3 regions of the Pectobacterium araliae genome follow, and region 3 is predicted to be linked to each of the others. Evidence: predicted binding sites of a transcription regulator. Region 3 holds the regulator's gene; each other region holds the start of a gene.
What was found. Region 3 encodes Fur, which represses iron uptake genes when iron is present. Its sites were predicted from a motif close to ATAATAATGAGAACNACTATCAA; they were not measured.
Positions count from the first base shown of each region.

Region 1 (3,289 bases), 1.9 Mb from region 3:
TGGTTGCGCTTTTGCCCACGTCATACCGTTGAGCGTGCCGGCGGCCCACAGTGCGGCGGTCATCACGCTATCCAGCGACCCGGTGATCTTTAACCAGGTATTGAATGCCGCCAGTATGGCGCTGATGGCAATACCGATGATGATCAAACGAAAACCGCTGATTCCCTGGCGCCAGGCGAGTAGGTAGATCACTGCCGCCGTCGCGATCCCCCCCAGCATCGCGCCGCTGGCGACACGATAATAACCGCTATCGAAGAGGATAATCGTGACTAACGCGCCAGTATAGGCTCCAGTATTGAAACCCACGATATCAGGGCTTCCTAACGGGTTGCGGGTAATAGACTGAAAAATCGCACCGCTAACGCCCAGTCCAGCCCCTAGCAGCAGCGCCATGATCGCTCGGGGAGCCCGCCATTGAGTGACGATCGTTACTATATTGGTATCGTGGTTGTTGTGCGTAAAAAAGTGAGCAAACGCCAGCCACACGTCACGTGATGTGAGGGCTAAGGAGCCGAGACGTATGGCCAGCGTCAGTAGCGTTAGCATGGTCAGAAGCAGTGCCAGGTTGGTGATAATAACTCGTAGCGGCAGGCGGCCGAATGGGCTACTCAGATAGTGGGTGGGTGTCATGACTGACGTCTCCGAACCAGCCAAATCAACATCGGTGCGCCGATAAATGCGGTTACGATTGAAACGCGAAGCTCGCCAGTAACCAGCAGGCGTCCGACGATGTCGGCACTTAAAAGGAGAATAGGGGCAAATAGCAGTGAATAGAGCACAATCCAACGTTGATCAGGTCCTGTCCACCAGCGAACAATATGAGGTGTCATCAGACCGATAAAACCAATCGGGCCGACTAGCGCGGTAGCGGAACCGCATAACAGCATCACGGCGATAATGGCGATGGTACGAGTCAACACCACTCTGGAGCCGAGAGCCGTCGCGAGGTCTTCACCCATACTGAGCGTATTTAGCATTCTGCCGATGAGTAGCGCCAATCCGATACCTAGCACGATAGCGGGCGTAGCCAGCGCGACATTGTGCAACGAGCGAATATCCAGCGTGCCAGCTTCCCACATCCGCAACTGATCAAACGCCTGTGGGTCGAGCAAAGAAATGGAGGATGTCATTCCGGACAGCACCGCATGCAGCGCCACCCCTGCGAGTGTTAACCGGAGCGGATTGACTCGGCCACCGCTTAATGTGCCGATAATCCACACCATCAGGCTGGCGAATAGTACGCCAATCCAGGCGCTACCGAGCCAAGCCTCCATACTGTTAATACCGAATAGGCTGATACTGACGACAATCGCGAAGCTGGCGCCCGCATTAATGCCAAGAATACCGGGGTCGGCTAGCGGGTTGCGTGTTAACGCTTGAATCACGGCACTGGCACTTCCCAACGCCATGCCGGCCACGATCCCGGCCAACGTACGTGGCAGACGGGCCTGCGTAATGATGGTGCTATCAGCACCCTGTAGCGTCCCTATCAGGCTGTGCCAGACGATTTGCGGAGCGATAGGTTTTGCTCCCAGCATCAGGCTTGCTATCGCTGTCGCTGCTAACAGCAGAGACAGGAGTATCAGGCCATATCTGCGTCTTAAATCGCGATCTGTCACGCTGATGACATGGGGATGAGGCTGAGTTGGCGATTTTTGCAACAGTAGCATCCTTACCGATGTCTTTTGATTAACATAATTACTGAGAATGGTTATCATTAGTGTTTGTTGGATTCCATGGTAACATGAGTTTCCCATCAAATACATTGACGTAGCACCAGCGTCTGACGGTGTACGACCTTATTGCTCTGTGGACATTATGGCTAAATCATCAATTCTGCTGGATTTCAGCTTGCTCAAAAACAACGCGTCGTTCCGTGCCATTTTCTTTGCCCGAATGCTGTCTGTATTTGCGTTGGGAATGTTGACCGTCGGTGTGCCGATACAGATACAGGCGATGACCGGTTCAACGCTGCAAGTCGGGGTTGCGGTGACGTTAGACGGTATCGGCATGTTTGCTGGGCTGATATTGGGCGGCGTTCTGGCAGATCGTTATGATAGGCGGCGGCTTATTCTGTTTTCTCGTGCGATTTGTGGTTTGGGATTTGTGGCGCTGAGCATCAATGCATTTTTAAGTGCACCGTCACTGCTTGCTCTCTATGTACTGGCATTTTGGGACGGTTTTTTTGGCGCGCTGGGGATGACCGCGTTGATGGCGGTCATCCCGCTGCTGGTAGGGCGAGAGAATCTTCCTGCCGCAGGGGCGTTGAGTATGCTGACTGTGCGTCTGGGGGCTATTTTGTCACCTGCGCTGGGAGGGATCATTATTGCCACGAGTAGCGTTGGGTGGAATTTTGCGATTGCGGCAGTGGGGACGCTGGCGACATTAATCCCACTGACGCGGTTGCCCGCGATGAAACCGGAGCAGGGAGAGCCGGAACACCCATTGCGATCGCTGGCTGGTGGGATCGCGTTTGTGTGTTCCCATCGCGTTGTGGGGGCGGTGGTGCTGATTGGCCTGCTGGTTAGCATGATCGGCGCCATGCGAGTGCTGTTTCCTGCACTGGCGGAAAACACCTGGCATGCTGGCCCCTCTGCCGTCGGGTTGATGTTTGCGGCGGTTCCTCTGGGCGCAATGCTGGGCGCATTTACCAGTGGGTGGGTAGCCGGTGTTACCCGGCCTGGGCTTCTGATGCTGGGATGCGCCTGCGCGGCATTTTGGGCTGTTGCTTCGCTAGGGATGTATACGCATATCGTGCCAGCGCTAGTGGCACTGGTGTGCTATGGCTACCTCAACGCGATGGTGTCGCTGTTACAATTCACGTTAATCCAAAGCTATACCCCCGATCGGCTACTGGGGCGGGTGAACAGTTTCGGCACAGCACAGGATGTGACTGGCGATTCGTTCGGAGCGCTGGGGCTAGGGATGATGGCGCGATTGATGACGCCGGCGATGAGCATATTGACATTTGGGGCGGTCGCGGCGTTACTGGTGATGCTCATGGCCTGTATGGGGCGATCGCTCCGCCAGTGCCGGTTCGGTACACCGGAAGCGGAAAGCGTGCCAGATGAGTCGCCAGCACGCTCGTCTTGAGGTCGGTTACGGTTTTCGGAAGGACGTTTCTATTTTGTTCAGCATGTTACTGGCGCTGTAGTAATCCAACCGGAACGTATCCGGTCCCATGTCCCATACCTGTTTCTGTTGGATCGGCATCAGGTGGCTGAGAAACGGGTTGTTCATTACGTTACTTACCGTGCTTTCACGGGTTGAAAATAGCAGTAATGATTGA
Region 1 covers NZ_AP028908.1:3,288,227-3,291,515, reverse strand. The annotation lists gene fepG (iron-enterobactin ABC transporter permease) at 1-630, opposite strand, end outside; gene fepD (Fe(3+)-siderophore ABC transporter permease) at 627-1,625, opposite strand; gene entS (enterobactin transporter EntS) at 1,819-3,093, shown strand; gene fepB (Fe2+-enterobactin ABC transporter substrate-binding protein) at 3,100-3,289, opposite strand, start outside.
Region 1: entS (enterobactin transporter EntS) is a predicted target of Fur. The motif match lies at 1,702-1,724, and genes of this name have one in related genera.

Region 2 (3,289 bases), 1.5 Mb from region 3:
ATGTGCCTGCTGGCCGGGAGATGTGGCAGAAATTACAGCAGGCGCCGTTTATCACTGAAGGGGCGAAGGATGCGCCGCGTAAAATTATCGTCTTTGCCGATCCATTCTGCCCGTACTGCAAACAGTTCTGGCAGCAGGCACAGACGTGGGTGAAAGTAGGAAAAGTCCAACTGCAAACGCTGTTGGTCGGTGTGATAAAACCGGAAAGTGGACGTTATACCGCCGCGATTCTTGCCGCCAGCGATCCGGCCAAAGCGTGGCATGAATATGAACTGTCGAACGGCAAAACGGTGCCTCCGTTCCCCAAGGACTCATCACGCGATATCTGGAATGCCATTCAGCATAATCAGCGACTCATGGATGAATTAGGCGCCAGCGTCACGCCTGCCATCTATTACCTGAATGATAAGAATGAACTACAGCAAGTGGTTGGGCTACCGGATGAACAGCAGTTGGCGGAAATGATGAGGAAATAACCTCAAGAGAGAATATCCCTCCTGAGGTTGTCTCTTAGCGATGCGACCAGTACGCCATAAAGTTGATCGTTTCTTTATCAAGGTGGCGCTCGTCGAGCAGATAACGGCGCAGTCGTTTGATGGCGGAAGACTCTCCCGCTGCCCAAGCGTAAAACGGGCAGTGCGCCGTCGCCCGCTCCCACAGTGGCTCGTCTTCCGGCATTTCCTGTGCGACCTCATCACGATTTGTACAAGCACTGGCGGGGATTTTCACATCCTGTTGCACCGCAGCCAGCAGGCGTTCACCCCATACTGTGCTGCCAGTTTCCTCACGCGGCAACCAGTGAATCTGGGCAAATGGGAAATTGCCCGACGCCACACAGTCGGCCGCTTTCGGCACTTCCAAAAAAGCCTGCACCGACGGCGGAGAAGGCTGGGCAGCCAGTTGTTCGAGAATCCCCATGGCCGCTGGCAGCGCCGTTTCATCTGCAATCAACAGCACTTGCTCAACGCCCTCGTGCGGTGCCCATTCATAACCGCCGCTGTCACCATTGGCCTCTGCATTGGGCGCGACAATCTGTAGCGCATCGCCGGGCTTAGCGTGATTCGCCCAGCTTGAAGCTGGGCCGGTATCGCCATGCAGCACAAAATCGATCGCCGCCTGCTGTGATTCATGGGAGACAGAACGCAGCGTATAGGTGCGTAAAATCGGACGACGCTCGCGTGGCAGTGCCAGATAGTCCGGATACCAGGTGTCGCTCACGGCCATCGGCGTCAGCTCCCCGCTTTCACTGGCGAGCAGCAGTTTGATCCGCTGATCCGGTGCATCCAGTTTCATCTGGCGCACGTCAGGGCCGCTGAACACACAGCGAACAAGCGAAGGCGAGAGTAGCGTCTTGCTCTCTAAACGTAAATTAAACAGCCGATAGGCTGAAGACGTGGTACGGGTAGCTAAAGACATAGTGAAAAAACCGTATGTTTTGTAAGGAAAAATCAGTCAGTGGGATAAAAACCCATAGGATGCAACTTATCATAAACAAAACACTAACGATAATCATTATCACCGAAATGATCGATAACCAGCGTGCCTCAACACGCTGGCCCCAAGATCAAAACTCTACGGCATAGTTCATACCAAACGTGCGTCCCCGCCCTTTATAGGTATACAAGTTTCGTTCCCCATAAGCCGGGCTATAGAGCCCTGGCGCCCGCTGTCCCCAGACGGTGGTGTACTCTTTATCCAGCACGTTTTCTACGCTGAAGCTGATTTTACCCACAGGCAGGGTATAGCTACCGAGGAAATCCACGGTGTTATAACCATCAATCTTCTTACCTGTTGAATCTGAAACATCGAAGGTCTGCGTACTTTGCAAACGCAAAGCCCAGTCCCCCGGGGCCCAGTTCACCCATGCACTGACTTTCGACGGGCTGGCGCTGTCGACCGTCAACTTATCCCATCTTCCATTTTTGCGGGTTTCAGACTTAATGACGTTAAAGTTGCTTCCCGTACTCCAGTCACTGTCCGTGAAGAAATAGTCCACCTGTCCTTCAATACCGTAGATACGACGCTTATCGTCATTCATGGCGATCGTCATATCTTGCTTGTTGATATTGATGGTTTTATCCGACAACGAATAATAGGTGGCGATCTGCGTGCGCAGGTTGTCACCGGTATAACGCCAGCCTAGCTCATAGGCATCCACCTTGATGCCATCAAGTTTTGAGTCATTGACGTTAACACTCTTGAGAAGGCGGTAATGCCCATTCACCAGCACCGGATCATAATTGCCTGAGCCGTAATACTTGGCGATATCTGGAATTTCAAAACCTTGTGAGAAGTTGAACCACACTTGTTGACGCTCGGTAAGGCGTCCCAGAATACCGGCATTGAATAACAGATTGTTGTAATCCGTCTTCCCACCCGGCACCGCATCAGCAGACTGCGCTGTCCCCTGCGCAATCGCCTGCTGTTGAACAAATCCGACAAAGTCATCCACTTTATTTTCAGTGTACTGATAACGCATGCCACCACTTAAGGTAATGCGATCAATGTCATAGCTGGTTTGCATGAAGGGAGCGATGTTTGTCACGCTATACCCCGGATACCGCCCCACGTTATAAGCGTTATTGAGCGTCATCCCCCCGCTGGCAGCGGCCGTCGGCAAATCAAAGAAGGCCTGATTCGCATTAAAGGTTTCATGCTCAACATCCGTCCCCCAGGTCACTTTCATGTTTTCTGTAAGCTGTGAATTCAGCGTGAGCTTGCCGCCATAAAAATCTGTTTTCTGCTGCGACGCACCGATGCTGCTAACCTGGCCGCCAGACAATGTTGGGAAAGGATAGAAGGTCAGACTTTCATCACGGTAGTAAACCTGCCCGATCAACTCCTGTCCCCAAAAATCCGTATTGGAATACTGTAAGCTAATGAGGTGGCGTTCCGTTCCCGGGATACGGTCAGAACGCAGATTGCCTTTGTTATAGGCTTGCCCATCGCCGGTGACCGCCGAGAAGTTATCGCCAAGGAAGAGGCCATGCTTGCCGTCCGACTCACTTTTGTAATACTGCGTCGTCACCTGAAGCTGCTGGTGCGCGTCAATATTCAACATTCCGGTGCCCATAATGTCCAGCCGGTCCGAATATTGGATCCCCGTCTGGGTATTATCGATATTCACAGCATTCCCTTTGCCGTCATACCATCCCCCATAACGCTGATAGGCCACAGACAGGCGCCCAAAGGCGTTGTCGTTGCCGCCGCTCACTGCGGCGGCGATATTCCCGTCCCGATCGTCACTGTTGTTAAAACCCGTTTTCATGCCAGTCTGGAATGCGGCCTG
Region 2 covers NZ_AP028908.1:4,506,094-4,509,382, forward strand. The annotation lists partial or broken gene dsbG (thiol:disulfide interchange protein DsbG) at 1-476, shown strand, start outside; gene AACH44_RS20465 (siderophore-interacting protein) at 511-1,416, opposite strand; gene AACH44_RS20470 (TonB-dependent siderophore receptor) at 1,565-3,289, opposite strand, start outside.
Region 2: AACH44_RS20465 (siderophore-interacting protein) is a predicted target of Fur. The motif match lies at 1,497-1,519, and genes of this name have one in related genera.

Region 3 (3,289 bases):
GAAGATATCGAATACGTTGAGTCGATCAAACGTGACGTCGAGTGGCTGGGTTTTTCATGGAGCGGCGACGTTCGCTATTCTTCTGATTATTTCGATCAACTGCATGCTTATGCGGTTGAGCTGATCGGTAAAGGACTGGCTTACGTTGATGAACTGACGCCTGAGCAGATCCGTGAATACCGCGGCACGTTGACGGCACCGGGCAAAAATAGCCCTTACCGCGATCGTACCGTGCAGGAAAACCTGGCGCTGTTTGAAAAAATGCGCAACGGCGGGTTTGCTGAAGGTACAGCCTGTTTGCGTGCAAAAATCGATATGGCATCGTCCTTTATCGTGATGCGTGATCCGGTGTTGTATCGCATTAAATTTGCCGATCACCACCAGACCGGTAATAAGTGGTGCATCTACCCGATGTATGACTTCACCCACTGCATTTCCGATGCGCTGGAAGGGATCACGCATTCGTTGTGTACGCTGGAATTCCAGGACAACCGCCGTCTGTATGACTGGGTGCTGGATAACATCACTATCCCTTGCCACCCACGTCAGTACGAATTCTCTCGTCTCAATCTCGAATACGCGATTATGTCCAAGCGTAAGCTGAACCAGCTGGTAGTGGAAAACGTGGTTGAAGGCTGGGATGATCCGCGTATGCCGACCATTTCAGGCTTGCGTCGTCGTGGCTATAGTGCGGCATCCGTCCGTGAGTTCTGTGTGCGCATCGGCGTAACGAAGCAGGACAATAACGTGGAAATGGCGGCGCTTGAATCCTGTATCCGTGACGATCTGAATGAAAATGCTCCGCGTGCGATGGCAGTGTTAGATCCGGTCAAGGTCGTGATCGAGAATCTGCCAGCCGAGCACGAAGAGTTTGTGGCGATGCCAAATCATCCGAACAAGCCGGAAATGGGCTCACGTCAGGTCGCATTCAGCCGCGAAGTTTACATCGATCGCGCTGACTTCCGTGAAGAAGCTAACAAGCAGTACAAGCGTCTGGTGTTGGGTAAAGAAGTGCGTCTGCGTAATGCCTATGTGATCAAAGCCGAGCGCATTGAAAAAGACGAGCAGGGCACCATTACCACGATCTACTGTAGCTATGATGCGGAAACGCTGAGCAAAGATCCGGCTGACGGCCGTAAAGTGAAAGGTGTTATCCACTGGGTTTCTGCGGCGCATGGCGTTCCAGCGGAATTCCGCTTGTACGATCGTTTGTTCAGTGTGGCGAACCCTGGCGCGGCGGAGGATTTCCTGTCGACGATTAACCCAGATTCACTGAAAATTACGCAAGGTTTTGTAGAAGCAAGTTTGGCACAGGCAGAAATAGAGAAAGCGTATCAGTTTGAGCGTGAAGGTTACTTCTGTGCCGATCGTGTTTATTCCAACACAGAACATCTGGTGTTTAACCGAACGGTTGGTCTGCGCGATACCTGGGTAGGCTAAGGCCACGAGGTAGAAGATAAAAATAAAACCGCCTCGGCGGTTTTATTTTTTGATGCGGTCGATTTATCGCGTGGAATCGTGCAGAGTTTCGTCTTCTCGACAATCCCCTTCACTGCAATGCCCATAGAGATACAGACTGTGGTTGGACAGTTTAATGCCGTGTCTTTCTGCGATCTCGCGCTGACGCGCTTCGATAGATTCATCGCGGAATTCAATGACTTTGCCACAGTCGAGGCAAATTAAGTGATCGTGATGATGCTGCTGCGTCAATTCAAAGACGGATTTGCCACCTTCAAAGTTATGACGGGTTACGATACCTGCATCATCAAACTGGTTGAGTACGCGATAGACGGTCGCAAGACCAATCTCTTCGCCCATATCAATCAGTTTCTTATATAAATCTTCCGCACTGACGTGATGGCAGACAGGATCCTGTAGCACTTCCAGTATTTTCAGTCTTGGAAGAGTGACTTTCAGGCCGGCCTTCTTTAATGCGATATTGTTGTCAGTCATGCGGGTTTAGTCCTGTTGCTTACTTATCAATGGAGGCTGCCTAGCCTATGACATCGGTCGGCTCAAAAAATGTAATTGCGTCTCAATTATAGAACCGCGTATGCAAAATGAAAACAAGGGAATGTTAACAATATTGTCCCCATTCATACTACTGATATACACGCAGTCCGTTGTTGATGAATGAAGAAAGAGTGAAGCACGTATAAAACCGATGGGATTATTGTACAGGTTTACTGATAGAAGTTAAAAAAATGTATCAATTATTATGAAAGGTTTTACCTATCAATACTATTTTGGCCCTGATCGAAACTATCAGGGCCAAAATGGCTTAGCCAACCAACTCTTTCAGATTCAGTTCATCGCTGATTTGTTTCACCCACGTCGTTACACGTTCGCTGGTCAGTTCAGGCTGACGGTCTTCATCGATAGCCAAGCCGATGAAGTGATTGTCGTCGGCGAGTCCTTTAGAGGCTTCAAAGTAATAGCCTTCTGTTGGCCAGTGACCGATAATCGTCGCGCCGCGAGGTTCAATAATGTCACGAATGGTGCCCATGGCATCACAGAAGTATTCCGCATAGTCTTCCTGATCGCCGCAGCCAAACAAAGCAACCAATTTCCCCGTGAAATCAACTTCTTCCAGCGACGGGAAGAAGTCATCCCAATCGCACTGCGCTTCACCGTAATACCAGGTTGGAATACCCAGCAGCAGGATATCGAAACCTTCTAGGTCTTCTTTGCTGCTTTTGGCGATGTCATGAACATCAGCAACGTCGGTGCCTAACTGTTGTTGAATCGTTTTGGCGATGTTTTCCGTGTTGCCCGTATCACTGCCAAAGAATATTCCGATGAGTGCCATGAATTGAATAACCTCTTGATTCCTAATGGTATGGTGTAATATTTCACCCATTTATCTGTTAATAATAACAGACACTCACATCGGGAGAAACTCGTATCGGTAAGGAGGCGTAAATCAAGATCGCGTGAAATGCGAAGGTAAGTAAGAAAACGAAAATATCTCTACTGATACTGAATTCCCTATAATCAATGTGGTCTATGTTATCGTCTGAGATTACGGATATATTTCTTTAACATAGCGGCGGCTATTCATTTGTAACGGTACTTCATTTTTTATGAATGTGCTTTTTATTTTATGATTTATTCCGCTTGTAATTAAAAGCAGGCTTTTGTTTGTGAAGAATAAAAATCACGGAGCGGTACATTATTATTCGTGGGAATTAAAATACTTACAAAAGATAATGTTTTTATAGAATTGAAAATTTGTAACATTTCGCGGGAACATTCCTAATAAAGGAAGATAAGAATTATAACTATTTAC
Region 3 covers NZ_AP028908.1:1,358,658-1,361,946, forward strand. The annotation lists gene glnS (glutamine--tRNA ligase) at 1-1,440, shown strand, start outside; gene fur (ferric iron uptake transcriptional regulator) at 1,504-1,953, opposite strand; gene fldA (flavodoxin FldA) at 2,282-2,809, opposite strand.